Thermoplasma volcanium GSS1: one gene and its partners. The protein of the gene in region 4 binds, or shares a complex with, the protein of the main gene of each other region. Links are inferred from orthologs where the notes say so. Each region holds a gene or a part of one and is shown on either strand. Other genes may lie near its edges.

Region 1 (2,828 bases), 160 kb from region 4 along the record:
GCAGGTAATTGGTTTTCTAATAATGGGCATAACATTTGGTATTCTCGGCATATTCAGGTACCTTATGTCCCCTACATTCGTTACTTATTTCCTTTTAGTGTATGGAATAAGCTATTTTTTCACAGAGTTCGGCCCAAACGTGACTACCTTCATTTATGCTCCAGAGATGTTTCCAACAGCAATACGCGGACTCGGATCTGGAATATCCTCTGCAGGGGGTAAAACTGGGGCATTCATAGGAACCGCGCTAAACGTAATTATATTTACACTTTATGGGGAAGGCGAACTTTTCCTTATACTTGCTGGAATATCGATGTTAGGTATGTTAATGACTTTAGTACTTCTACCTGAAACATCTAGAAGAAAACTCGAGGATATTTCAGGCGAGGGTAGATATATAGTAAGAACTGCTTCCGGATTTAAAAAATAGATCCGGGAATCTGCTTAGATGCGGCTTTGTCAAATATCCGTTGATATTTGGCTTCCTGCCATCTGCTCCACATCTTTTGACTGCTTCACAGCTTCACCTGGCAGGCCTTTATGGGATCGTTTCAGACATGTCCGATACCTGAATGCAATGTTTATGCATGCATTCACATCACGGTCTATCTCAATACCGCAGGAATCACACTTCAGGATCCTGCCATGCCCTATTCTGGCCAGAGTATCACATACCGAGCACATCCTGCTGGTGTTCCTTGTTTCCTTTCTTGTCAGCTCTATGGCAGGAAGGCCTTCCCATGATGCCTTATACATTACCTGGGATGCAAGCATCCCATATGGAAATGCATTCTTAAGAAGGAATCTGTAATCCTTCCCTTTTCCATCGCCCTTCTTTGTAATCTGATTTATTCCCCCAATTCTCAATCATAATATTTATCGTGAAATTGACCATATCAGTAAACTTATGCATAAGCACCTTCAGGTTACCAGAAGGATAGAAATACTGTTTTACGGCCTTGAAAGCCTACACAAATACATATACCACTATCATACATAAATTTACAAGTCAAATGATTAATAAATCAACTAAGATTTGCAAATGTCTTAGATGCGAAAGAGTTATTAATAGACTTTAAATAAACCCTCAATTCGTGATAGTATGGTCAGTGTCAAATACGTTCCAAGTGATATGCTAATTAACTATGTTTCAGGGAAATTGAAAGAGGAGAAAAAGATAAAAGAGCCTAATTGGGTCAAATTTGTAAAAACGGGGGTAAGCAAAGAAAAGCCTCCACTTCAAGACGACTGGATATATGTAAGGGCAGCATCTATGCTGCGTAAACTTTACATCAATGGATACTTAGGAATTTCAAGGATGAGTAGTGAATACGGAGGCAAAGTAGATAGGGGATCGAAACGGTATCATGCGGCTTCTGGAAGCAGATCTATAACAAGATTCCTGTTTCATGAGCTAGAATCTGCAGGACTTGTTCAGAAGACTCAGAAGGGCAGATCCCTTTCTCCACAGGGAATGTCCTTGCTGGACAATGCCAGCAAAGAGATAATAAAACAGCTGGCACAGAAAGATCCTTTATATGAGAAATTCATATAAAGTGATTGAAATGAGTGATGATGAAGAATTAGAAAAAATAAGAAGAAGGCAGATGGAAGAACTTCAACGTCAGGCCATGCAAAGGCAGATGGCTGAAGAGGAAGAAAAACAAAGAGAAATTGAAAAGGCTAGGAGGCAACAAATACTGCGCCAGATCCTTGATCCATCTGCAAGAGAGCGTTTGAACAACGTTCGCCTAGTAAGGCCGGATCTTGCAGACAACGTTGAAAACCAGCTTATACAGCTTGCTTCGATGGGGAGGATAAACAGGATAATAAAAGAGAGTGATATAATAGATATACTGAGCAAACTTACTGAAAATAAAAGAGAACCAAAAATAGAGAGGAGAAGTAAATGAGCAGGAATAAGGAACTAGGCCGGAAAATTCGTTTGATGAAGAAAGTAAAGCAAAACAGAAGGGTTCCAGGGTGGGTCATGATGAGGACTGCCAGGAAAGTAACACAAAACCCCCTAAGGAGAAATTGGAGACGTGGAAACCTGAAGATATGAGGTGATGATTTGCCAGATGATGAAGTTTCAAAGGAAATTATAATGAATATACCCCTTAGGGAAGCGAAGCTTTCCTCAAGGAAGAGAAGGGCGGATACATCCATATCTATATTGAGGAATTACGTATCCAAGAAACTCAAAGTAGATACAAGTAAGATATGGATTGATCCGAAAGTAAGTGAGACGATATGGAAGAAGGGGAGAGAAAAACCTCCATCAAAATTATCCCTGAAGATAATAAAGCTAGAAGAAGGAACGACAGAAATTATTCTGCCTTGATTCTTTTATATTTACTTTCTACTAATCGTTTAGCCGGTGAGTGGTTGTGATAAGGAAGACATCAGTCATGAGGAGCAGCTTTATAGGTATATATGCAAAAGCTTGGGATGATGTCGCTTTTATCACAAAAATGGCCGACGAAAAGACTGTAAATGAGTTCAGGGAAGTGCTCCAGGTTGATATTAAGAGGATAAGTATCGACGGATCTACACTTATTGGAACCATGATAGCTGTTAACTCTAATGGCATAGTGCTCCCATATGGTTCGAACATAGATGGCCTGGACGGGATAGATGGAAGAAACGTTTTATACCTTAAAGATAAAATAAACGCCGTGGGAAACGATATAATTGCAAACGATCACGGCGCAATAATACACAAGGCATTTAGCAATAAGGCCAGAAAAGAAATAGAAGATACATTAGGCGTTGAAACAATTAGAACTTCAATAGGGAACATATTGACCGTAGGCAGCGCGTCTGTT
Region 2 (3,034 bases), 370 kb from region 4 along the record:
GAAAATTGTAAAAATAAGGTCAAAATAAACAAAATTTGGTAATCGAGGGGAAGAAATATATTGTTAGAAATTATGTATAAGATGAAAACCTAGATCATAAAGAGTCTATTACAGCATTACCATTTACGTATAGAATGCACTATTGGTATATTAGTGGGTGATTAGGATAAAGGTTGCAGATATTGAGAGGCTCATATCCGATCTCAGAAGTGCGATGTACGCGGAGCAAAGCCATAGGAAAATAATGGCAATAGATCAGGCGTTATATCGCAGGGTACGAGAAGTCATAAAAGAGCTTCAAGTAGAGGCAGATCAGCAACTTAAGAAGCAGGATATACAAGAGTACATGAAGACTACGAGGCTTATAGAGACCATAAAGTCTGATTTTAGGTCATTTTTTCAAAGAAGATACGAAAAGATAGTATCGAAGGCTATATATGATATAAACAGCGAGATAATATCTGTCCTGACTGAAGAGGAAAGAGGGTTCATAGAGAAGATACACAACTTAATAATGAGCGAATATGATAGCTTCCTACCAACGTTAAAGGATATAGCTGTAGAAGAAAACCAGGATCAGACCACTACTACTGAAGTTGAGAAGCCGATGGTTATTAGTGAACCAAGCAACCCTACCTCACAAGAGAAACCCATTAAGGATCAGGCACAAACCGAAAAGAAAGAAATAGAGAAAAAGGATGTGTTAGTTATGATAACGCAGGATTTGCCACCTATAGCACAAGCTGATAGGAATTATATTTTACACGCTAATGATCTTGTATACCTTTCTGAGGACATAGCAAGAATATTGGAAAAGAGAAATTCTGCTATTATTCTTGATCACTGATGCTCATGCATGCCGTGCTCATGCGTAGGCGCAGTAGCTACTGGTATACGCCCATTTATCACATCCTTAATAGCTCGTTCGACTTCTACTTCTGGAGTTATGTAAACCTTGATGCGGTCCTTCAAATAGCTGTATCCTGGCCGTCCAAGTTCGCTTAGTATTATGGCATCTACACCTCTACTTATTGCGGAAGCCAACATTTGCAAGCCTTTAGCTCTGTATGCGTGCATAGCCGGATTCTCATATTTTTCTAGCAGATCAGCATTGCCGTCCTTTACATCGTATATGTAAACATACTGAGATTCCCCAGGGCCGCCGACCTTATTATCCGATACAGCAACTGCAATTTTCATAACCTTGTATGTATAGCAAGTTTAAAAGGATATCGATAATTAGATATCAATTTATTGATATCTATGAATAACTATAATAATAGGGTATGAGATAAGGGAAAAAGGTGGATCTATGACTATATTTCAAGGTAAATCAGGAAAGAAACCGACTGGAGGTAACCTAAAGCAGGCTAAGAAAAAGAGAAGATTTGAGCTCGGGAGGGAGCCAACGCTCACGAAGCTTGGGACAAAAGTTGAGAGGAAGGTAATAAGGACGATGGGAGGAAATTCTAAAGCCATCCTCTTCACAGCAGATACAGCGAATGTGTACGATATCCACGAAAAGAAGATAAAGAAAGTAAAGATAATAACGGTAAAAGAAAATCCTGCAAACAGCCATTACGTCCAGAGGAATATAATAAATAAGGGAACAATAATATCGACAGAAATCGGAGAAGCTATTGTTACTTCACGTCCAGGGCAGGATGGCGTAATAAACGCAAAACTCTTAAACTGATGATCGATGCGCTGTGCCTTGTACCTCCAGTATTTTAACAAGGACCTCCCAAGATCCAAAGGGAGGCGCCTTCCAAAAAAGATATTGCAGAATTTTACCGAGGAAAGGCTCAGATCTATTCTGGAGGAGGCACGTATATCCTACGAAGTTAGAGAATGTAGATATCCGAGAGTTCCATGGCAACCCAGTAAGATGTATGTGTTAGATTCTAATTTGAAGAAAACCAGCATACTCAAACTGATAGAGAAGAAATTATCCTAGTCTCCTGCTTTTGACTTCGTAATAGGTCAGCGGATGCTTCATCCAATCCTGATGGCATAGTTTGTCATCATCCATAAAACAGAGATGGTTTGATCGCATCGTCTCACATTTTGGGGGGGAATACTCTACTCCGGAAATTTCCCCCGATAGGTGCTTTATTTGGTATCTTGTTATAGATTCATCGAAGTCAGGCGCATTCCTGAAATATTCAACTATCTCATCTTCTGTATAGCCAACTTTATGTAGGAAACTTGCAATAGCTAGCCTTCCCATATGCGGTACGTTTATGCCTTCATGAAGATTCCTTATTATCTCTTTCATGCACGGAGGAAACGCTTTTGTATTGCCTCTGCCGATAGTGAGCTTTGCATAAACGGATTTTTTGTAAAACTCACGAAGCTCATTTATTGAATCAGTTTGATCGGACAAGACGGGCGATGCGGTTGTTTGATCTATAGAATCAATTACCTTAAACATATTCGAAACAAAAGATTCTCTTAGAATCTTAATTGCCACATCTTTCTGGCAATATACTATGCCTTTTATTACACTTTGATTTGAGAGCCTGTACTGGGATCCAGTCACTCTACTTGCATATTTTACAAAGTCGAATACGCCAATTTCGAATCTTTCAAGATCCCGGTTATATTTCATGTTTATTTTTAGGTCATCTGCGAAATTTTCAATATCTTCAGGCTGCTGATTTTTTAAAGCATCTTCAACGGCATCCCGCTCTCTTATCACTGTTCTAGCGGTCACTATGTTTTCATTTAATGCTACTAAAACCCATGCTATATACCTCAGCATATCCACGTTGAGAATTTCTTTCTGCTGGTCGCCAGATATGGCATTTCGGATAAATCGCATGGAATGATCTTTGATCTCAGCATCGTCGTCCTTTGTCCCTCTAACAGAATTTGCTATTCTCTTCACGGCCTCGGAATCCTGGAAGAATAAAAGAGGTGGGAATCTCATGAAACCTCAATTAGTTCGTATGTTGGTGCAGAAGTTATCTTTTCGAATCCATCTTTCTTAACTACAACGTCGTCTTCGATTCTTACTCCACCTACGCCAGGA
Region 3 (2,995 bases), 170 kb from region 4 along the record:
AGGAGGCCCCCAATTGTGGATGCAGGGTTTAGATCACCTGCAAAGGTAAGAGGAATGCACCCTTCAGGTTATTACGAAGTACTTGTATATAACTTAAAGGATATCGAAAATATTGATCCAAAGATACAGGCCGCAAGGATAGCCTCTTCTGTTGGTTCGAGGAAGAGGGAAGAGATCGCCAAGAGATGCGCTGAGCTTAATATAAAGGTGTTAAATTAGGTGGTATAAATGAGAGCAGAGACTGTTAAAAGGATAGTATCCGACTTAAAGGGTGTCGGTACTTCAAGGGTTTATATTGATACGAATAAACTGGATAAGATAGATGAAGCAGCCACAAGATCCGATATTCTAGCGCTCATTGAACAGGATGTTGTCAAAATAAAGCAGAAAAAAGGCATCTCTAACGGTCGTTTGAAGAAAAGGATAAAGCAGCTTTCGAAGGATAGGAGACGCGGCCCTGGCTCTCTAAGAGGTACAAGGAACGCGCGATACAAGAGAAAGGAACGCTGGATCGATACTATAAGGGCATTGAGGGATGAACTAAGGAAGCTTAAAAAAGATGGGAAGATAGACCCTGCAGTATATAGGAAATATTATCGTATAATAAAGAGTGGAAGCATAAAGTCAAGGGCTCAACTCGTATCCCATATAAAGTCGGCTGGTTTGCTTAAAGAGTGATTGGCATGGCATTCAAAAGGAAGGTATTGGGTAAGACTGATTATGGTAGGAGGCTTAGACTCCTTAAATCAAAAGATAGGAGGTTCATAGTAAGGATCACCAACAAAGGCATCATAGCTCAGATAGCGGAGTACTCAGTAAATGGAGATCGAATATTAGCTACAATTACCGACAAGGCGCTATCTAAGTATGGTATAGAATTACGTGGAAACAATCTCCAGATCTGTTATCTTGTAGGTTATGCGGCTGGAGTCGAAGCTCAAAAAGCAGGTGTAGAGACAGCCGTATTAGACATAGGCCGCAAGAAATTTAGAAAGGGTGGCAGGATAGCTGCGTGCCTTAAAGGCATAACGGATTCTGGTGTAGATATCCCACACGGCGAAGACGTGTTTCCTGATAAGAAGAGGCTTAACGGTTCACATTTAAAGAATCCTGTTAAGTTAAATGAAGCTGTAAAGAACTTTAAGAAGCTGGAGGAGAAAGCATGAGTGATGAATGGACACCGAGAACTCAACTTGGTAAACTCGTTGCGTCTGGGCAGATAAAAACTATATCCGAAGCGCTTAAAACAAAACTTCCATTGAAGGAATATGAGATAGTAGATTATTTGCTGCCAAACATTAAGGACGAGGTTATAGATATAAAAAGAGCACAGAGGATGACAGACAGTGGTAGGAGAATGACCTATTCGATAACTGTAGTTGTGGGAAACGAAGACGGCTACATTGGGCTAGGCATAGGCAGATCAAAGGAGGCAGCACCTGCCATTAGAAAGGCACTGATAAACGCAAAGCTCAATATAATGGAAATAAGGAGAGGCTGTGGTTCCTGGGAATGTGGTTGTGGAAGAGCACACACCCTTCCATTTCTGGTTGAGGGAAAATCCGGATCCGTAAGGATCACTTTAAAGCCGGCGCCAAGAGGAGTTGGACTAGCAGTTGGAAACGTCGCAAAGATTATACTAAGGATGGCAGGAATTGAAGATGCGTGGGGATTCGCAGCAGGTCATACAAAGACCACAGTCAATTATGCTCTCGCTGTGTATAACGCGCTAAAGGAAACTGCAAAGGTAAGGATTAATCCTGGAATCGTACTCTCGACACCAATTTATTCGGGGAGTGTTATAAATGTTAGCGGTCATACGGATTAGGGGTAGAACAGGTATAAAGCAAGATATAGAGGATACTGCGCACCTCTTAAGACTGAACAGGATAAATCATCTAGTTCTTCTCCAGGAAGATGCAGTTACTAAAGGTATGCTTCAGAAGGTAAAAGATTACGTAACTTGGGGCGAGATAGACGTCGATACCCTGGAGGTCTTGCTCAAGAACAGGTGTTTGTTCAAAGGAAGAAGAAAGCTTACAGAAGAAGAGTTAAAAGATGTAACTGGTTTTGGATCTTACAGGGATCTCGCAAAGGCTTTGGTTGACGGAAAGATAAAGTTTAGTGAAATTAACGATGTAGTGCCGGTGATAAGGTTAAATCCTCCTTACAAAGGTTATGAAGCAATAAAGACTTCTTACCGCAATGGAGGCTCAGCCGGTTACAGAGGCAAAGACATAAACAACCTCATTAGAAGGATGATAATACCGGGGGTAGATCTTAATGGTCAGAGAGAGAACTAAGAAACTTAGGGGTGGCCATTATGGCCGAGGAATGAAAGCTGGAAGAGGCAAAGGAAAGAAAGGAGGAAGAGGAAATGCTGGCATGGGCAAGCATAAATGGATATGGATGGTAAAGTATGACCCGCTCCACTTTGGCGGCAAGGGATTTACAAGCCATCATCTCTCAACTCCTGATGTTCCTATAAACCTAGGTGAACTGGAAAATATATTCGAAAATTTAAAAGCAGATGGTTTCGTTAGGGAAGAAAACGGTGAAACAGTGGTAGACTTAAAAGCAGCTGGATATGACAAACTGCTAGGTTCCGGAAATTTCAGTGTTAAGTCGAGGATAATAATAGATAAGGCAACCGAAAAAGCAATAAGCAAGCTTTCAGCTATAGGCTCAAAGATCGAAAATGTCGGAAATACAGCGGAATAACTCGGTAGCGTTTCCTATATTCATATTTTACGTCATAATTGTGGTGGCGTTTTGGTACTTTGGCCATCTTGGTTATGTGAAGCTAGCGATAGCTTCGTTACTTGTTGCTCCACTTTTCTATATAACGTATCTAGTTGCTAGCTACGCAGGCCCAAAGAAAAGTAAACTTTATGGCCTTGAAAATCTAACTGCAAAACTGCCGGCTGTTAAGAAGGCTAAGGGTCACGTAGAATTCAAGTATAAGATGTTGTGGACTGCCGTCATAGTAATATTG
Region 4 (3,067 bases):
GTTACAAAGGATGGCATAGTAAAGAAGGGAGAAATCACAGGCATAAAAGGTGACTATGAATACGGCAACATTGCCCTTCTCTATGGAATAGCTGAGAGGACAGTCATCCCCGTCCTAAGGGAGATATATCCCACAATGTGGAAACGCATCATATCCTATGTCATTCTGAGGAACATACAGCCACTGCCAATGAAATCCGTTCATTACCTGTATGAGAAGACATACCTGCCAAGAATCATGGACGAGAGCATGTCGCCTGATTCGCTGTCAAGGATGCTCTCCTCACTGCCTGAGGACCAGAGCATCCGTGTCATGAAGAAACTCACTGAAAAGGGTGAGTATGTCCTCATGGATTCCACTGCAATATTCTCCAGATCAGAGAACATGTCATTCCTGGAACTTGGACATAACTCAAAGGGCATGCATCTTCCCCAGATCAACGTGATGATGCTGTTCTCATCCACCAGGACAATGCCTACCTTTGTTAGAATTCTTCCAGGATCAATAAGGGATGCATCCGCCATGTCAAAGACCATTGACATGGCAGGTGTTGATCGGTGTGTAATAGTGGCGGATAAGGGATTCTTCTCTGCAATCAACGTTAAGAAATTGAAGAGGAGGCACCTGAGCTACATCATTCCACTGAGAAGAAACTCATCACTCATACCTGAACCTGAACACTTCATGGGTGTGTTCAGCTATGACGGTAAACCTGTAAAATACTGGAAACGTGAAAATGATGTGTACATATTCGAGGATCCTGTTCTGCGATCTGAGGAGGAGAAGGACTTTCTTCTCAGAATTGAAGAGAATAAAAGGAGCAGAAAGCAGTATGATGAGAACGAGATCAATTTTGGAAAGCTTTACCTTCTTTCGGATCTAAATGAGGAACCTGAGAGAATATATCGCCTGTATAAACAGAGAGAATATGTGGAATACGCATTCAATGTGTACAAGAATGATCTAGAGGCGGATAGATCATACCTCAGGGATGACCACATGCTTTTCACATACATGTTCCTCAATCTTCTGTCGCTTTATCTACACTTCCAGATTCTCAACATGATAGATGGAAAATACAGCGTGAAGGATATCCTACTCATACTCTCCAGGATAAAGATGTACCGGACGGAGAAGGGGGAGATCATGAGCGAGATACCAAAAAAAGCCAATGATCTGGTATCAACTCTGAATATAGATCTCGACCTATTACGTAAAAAGGCGTGAGTTAAGGCTTAATTTTTAATATTTGGCAGTTTTACAATTTTTTCTAAAATAAAACACAAAAAATGTAATTTATCTTGCTGACTGTGCGACTCTTTCTATCTCTTCTTTCTTGCTTATTGCAAACGAAGACGCATCGTTCTTTGCAGCAAGCATGATTTCATCAGCAAGGCAATTAACAATCGACTTTTTGCTCTTGAAAGAGGCATTTGTAGCTCCAGTTGCAATGTTACGGAGTGCTTCATCGACTCTCCTTGATGGAGACACATCCACTGATTTAGGTACTGCAATACCGCCGTACTTCAGCCTTGTAACCTCTTCACGTGGGCCTGCGTTTTCTATAGCATTTATTAGTATCTGGAGTGGATTTTGTTTTGTCTTATCTGCAATGATATCAAAGGCATCCTTGGTTATCTTATAAGCGCTGTACTTCTTGCCTGTCCATTTTTCTGTCCTCATGAGTTTATTTATGAGCCTCTCCACAACATTCATATTTATTTTCCCAGCATAGTAGGAGGAAAACCTGCCTCCAGTATGTAGGTTTAGAGCTGATTTGACATTTATGTATTTCACCATTCCTGGATCGTGTACTTCGACAGAGTTAACATCATACTTGTCAAATAGCAACAGCATGTTTACCTCACCGTCTTCTCCTTTCTTCCTTTAACGAGCTCTTTCAGGGAAATGCCGTTAACAGCGACTACTTTATAACGCACTCCAGGTATATCTCCCTTACTTCTTCCCATCCTTCCACCAATTCCTTCAACTGTAACTTCGTCATGTTCGTCAATATAGTTTATTGCACCATCACCTACAGCAAATGCTGTTATTTGCCTACCATTTTTTATAAGCTGCACCTTAACGCACTTTCTTATAGCGGAGTTAGGCTGCTTTGCCTCAATACCAACCTTTTCAATTGCTATGCCTTTCGCTTGTGGAGCGCCCTCTAGTGGATCGCTTTTCCTCTTCAGTTGAAGTACTCTTCTTTTATAATCTCTATCAGACCAGCGAAATTTCTTCCTATTTTCAAGCAGCTTCCTGCCAGCGTTCAATCCATTTCCCATAATATCACCGTGCAGTGATGAATACGTTACCTTTAGTAATAGTGTGTGCTGTATTTTCTGTCTATATATAACACTTGTGTATTGTATCTTGCGTTTGCTTCACATCCTCTACTAAGGTAATGAAAGGATCTTTCCTCTGTCAGATATTTACCCGTAATTCTATTTATATGCTCGAATCTTCAAATTTTAAATTTCAAGTTGTTTACACTTATATTAGTATTAACAGAACTAGGCAACACCATCAAATTTAATATTTTCTGTATCCTTTTATAATAGAACGAAATTATTCTCGCTTACAACGGAAAAGGCAATAATCCATTCTCTAAAAACAGAAGTCTTCAGTTCCTTATCGATATCTTTACTCGAATGGTAATAGTTCAGTGCTTTTAAGTTCATCAGAATACGCATTTCAAACTGAAAGATCCTTGCATAATAAATGCATTATAATATTATAATGAATAAAAGACCTGCCAGAGACCCTGATGGTCAGAGGATAATAGACGAACTCACAAGGGAAAAGAAAGAGCAGGAGAAGGTAATTGATAAACTGCAGAAAGAGAAGAAAACTGCCATTCAGGCCTAATCTGGTATAACTTCAGATGGCTGAATTCTTACCTTGAATGAAAATAAAGTTATTTAATGAAGTGATATCGTTTATATGCCCGAAGTCAAAGATGGTATAATAGATAGAAAAATGCAGGGGGAATTTGTAAGCAGCTTCATAAGACAGCTTAAATTTCACCGTGAAGATTTTAAGAATATAGGTTATATTGGTGGCT

The links.
Region 1: TVG_RS00860 (region 4) and TVG_RS00035 share a complex: the UniProt entries of both Methanocaldococcus jannaschii proteins name them as parts of the 30S ribosomal subunit. The link is inferred for Thermoplasma volcanium GSS1 from one-to-one orthologs.
Region 2: TVG_RS00860 (region 4) and TVG_RS02910 share a complex: the UniProt entries of both Methanocaldococcus jannaschii proteins name them as parts of the 30S ribosomal subunit. The link is inferred for Thermoplasma volcanium GSS1 from one-to-one orthologs.
Region 3: TVG_RS00860 (region 4) and TVG_RS01805 share a complex: the UniProt entries of both Methanocaldococcus jannaschii proteins name them as parts of the 30S ribosomal subunit. The link is inferred for Thermoplasma volcanium GSS1 from one-to-one orthologs.

Annotation. Positions count from the first base shown.
Region 1 is NC_002689.2:6,589-9,416, forward strand. What follows is about bases 94-2,828. They hold TVG_RS00035 (30S ribosomal protein S19e), read left to right. Parts: upstream 94-1,102; coding sequence 1,103-1,555; downstream 1,556-2,828. Other genes in these bases: TVG_RS00025 (MFS transporter), read left to right, coding at 94-430; TVG_RS00030 (zinc ribbon domain-containing protein), read right to left, coding at 460-867; TVG_RS00040 (DNA-binding protein), read left to right, coding at 1,566-1,913; TVG_RS00045 (50S ribosomal protein L39e), read left to right, coding at 1,910-2,065; TVG_RS00050 (50S ribosomal protein L31e), read left to right, coding at 2,075-2,344. Outside these bases: more of TVG_RS00025, read left to right, coding at 1-93. UniProt on the Methanocaldococcus jannaschii protein: May be involved in maturation of the 30S ribosomal subunit.
Region 2 is NC_002689.2:542,074-545,107, forward strand. Bases 64-3,004 are described here. They hold TVG_RS02910 (30S ribosomal protein S8e), read left to right. Parts: upstream 64-1,312; coding sequence 1,313-1,696; downstream 1,697-3,004. Other genes in these bases: TVG_RS02900 (hypothetical protein), read left to right, coding at 158-847; TVG_RS02905 (NifB/NifX family molybdenum-iron cluster-binding protein), read right to left, coding at 841-1,200; TVG_RS02915 (signal recognition particle subunit SRP19/SEC65 family protein), read left to right, coding at 1,703-1,957; priL (DNA primase regulatory subunit PriL), read right to left, coding at 1,949-2,932; TVG_RS02925 (aminopeptidase P family protein), read right to left, coding at 2,929-3,004. Also shown: more of TVG_RS02925, read right to left, coding at 3,005-3,034.
Region 3 is NC_002689.2:340,881-343,875, forward strand. Bases 94-2,995 are described here. They hold TVG_RS01805 (30S ribosomal protein S5), read left to right. Parts: upstream 94-1,162; coding sequence 1,163-1,828; downstream 1,829-2,995. Other genes in these bases: TVG_RS01790 (50S ribosomal protein L32e), read left to right, coding at 94-219; TVG_RS01795 (50S ribosomal protein L19e), read left to right, coding at 229-678; TVG_RS01800 (50S ribosomal protein L18), read left to right, coding at 684-1,166; rpmD (50S ribosomal protein L30), read left to right, coding at 1,806-2,303; TVG_RS01815 (uL15m family ribosomal protein), read left to right, coding at 2,284-2,721. Also shown: more of TVG_RS01790, read left to right, coding at 1-93. UniProt on the Methanocaldococcus jannaschii protein: With S4 and S12 plays an important role in translational accuracy.
Region 4 is NC_002689.2:171,573-174,639, forward strand. The notes cover bases 78-3,051. They hold TVG_RS00860 (30S ribosomal protein S7), read right to left. Parts: upstream 1,858-3,051; coding sequence 1,297-1,857; downstream 78-1,296. Other genes in these bases: TVG_RS00855 (IS1634-like element ISTvo4 family transposase), read left to right, coding at 78-1,227; TVG_RS00865 (30S ribosomal protein S12), read right to left, coding at 1,860-2,288; TVG_RS08880 (hypothetical protein), read left to right, coding at 2,743-2,871; purM (phosphoribosylformylglycinamidine cyclo-ligase), read left to right, coding at 2,947-3,051. Outside these bases: more of TVG_RS00855, read left to right, coding at 1-77; more of purM, read left to right, coding at 3,052-3,067. UniProt on the Methanocaldococcus jannaschii protein: One of the primary rRNA binding proteins, it binds directly to 16S rRNA where it nucleates assembly of the head domain of the 30S subunit. Is located at the subunit interface close to the decoding center.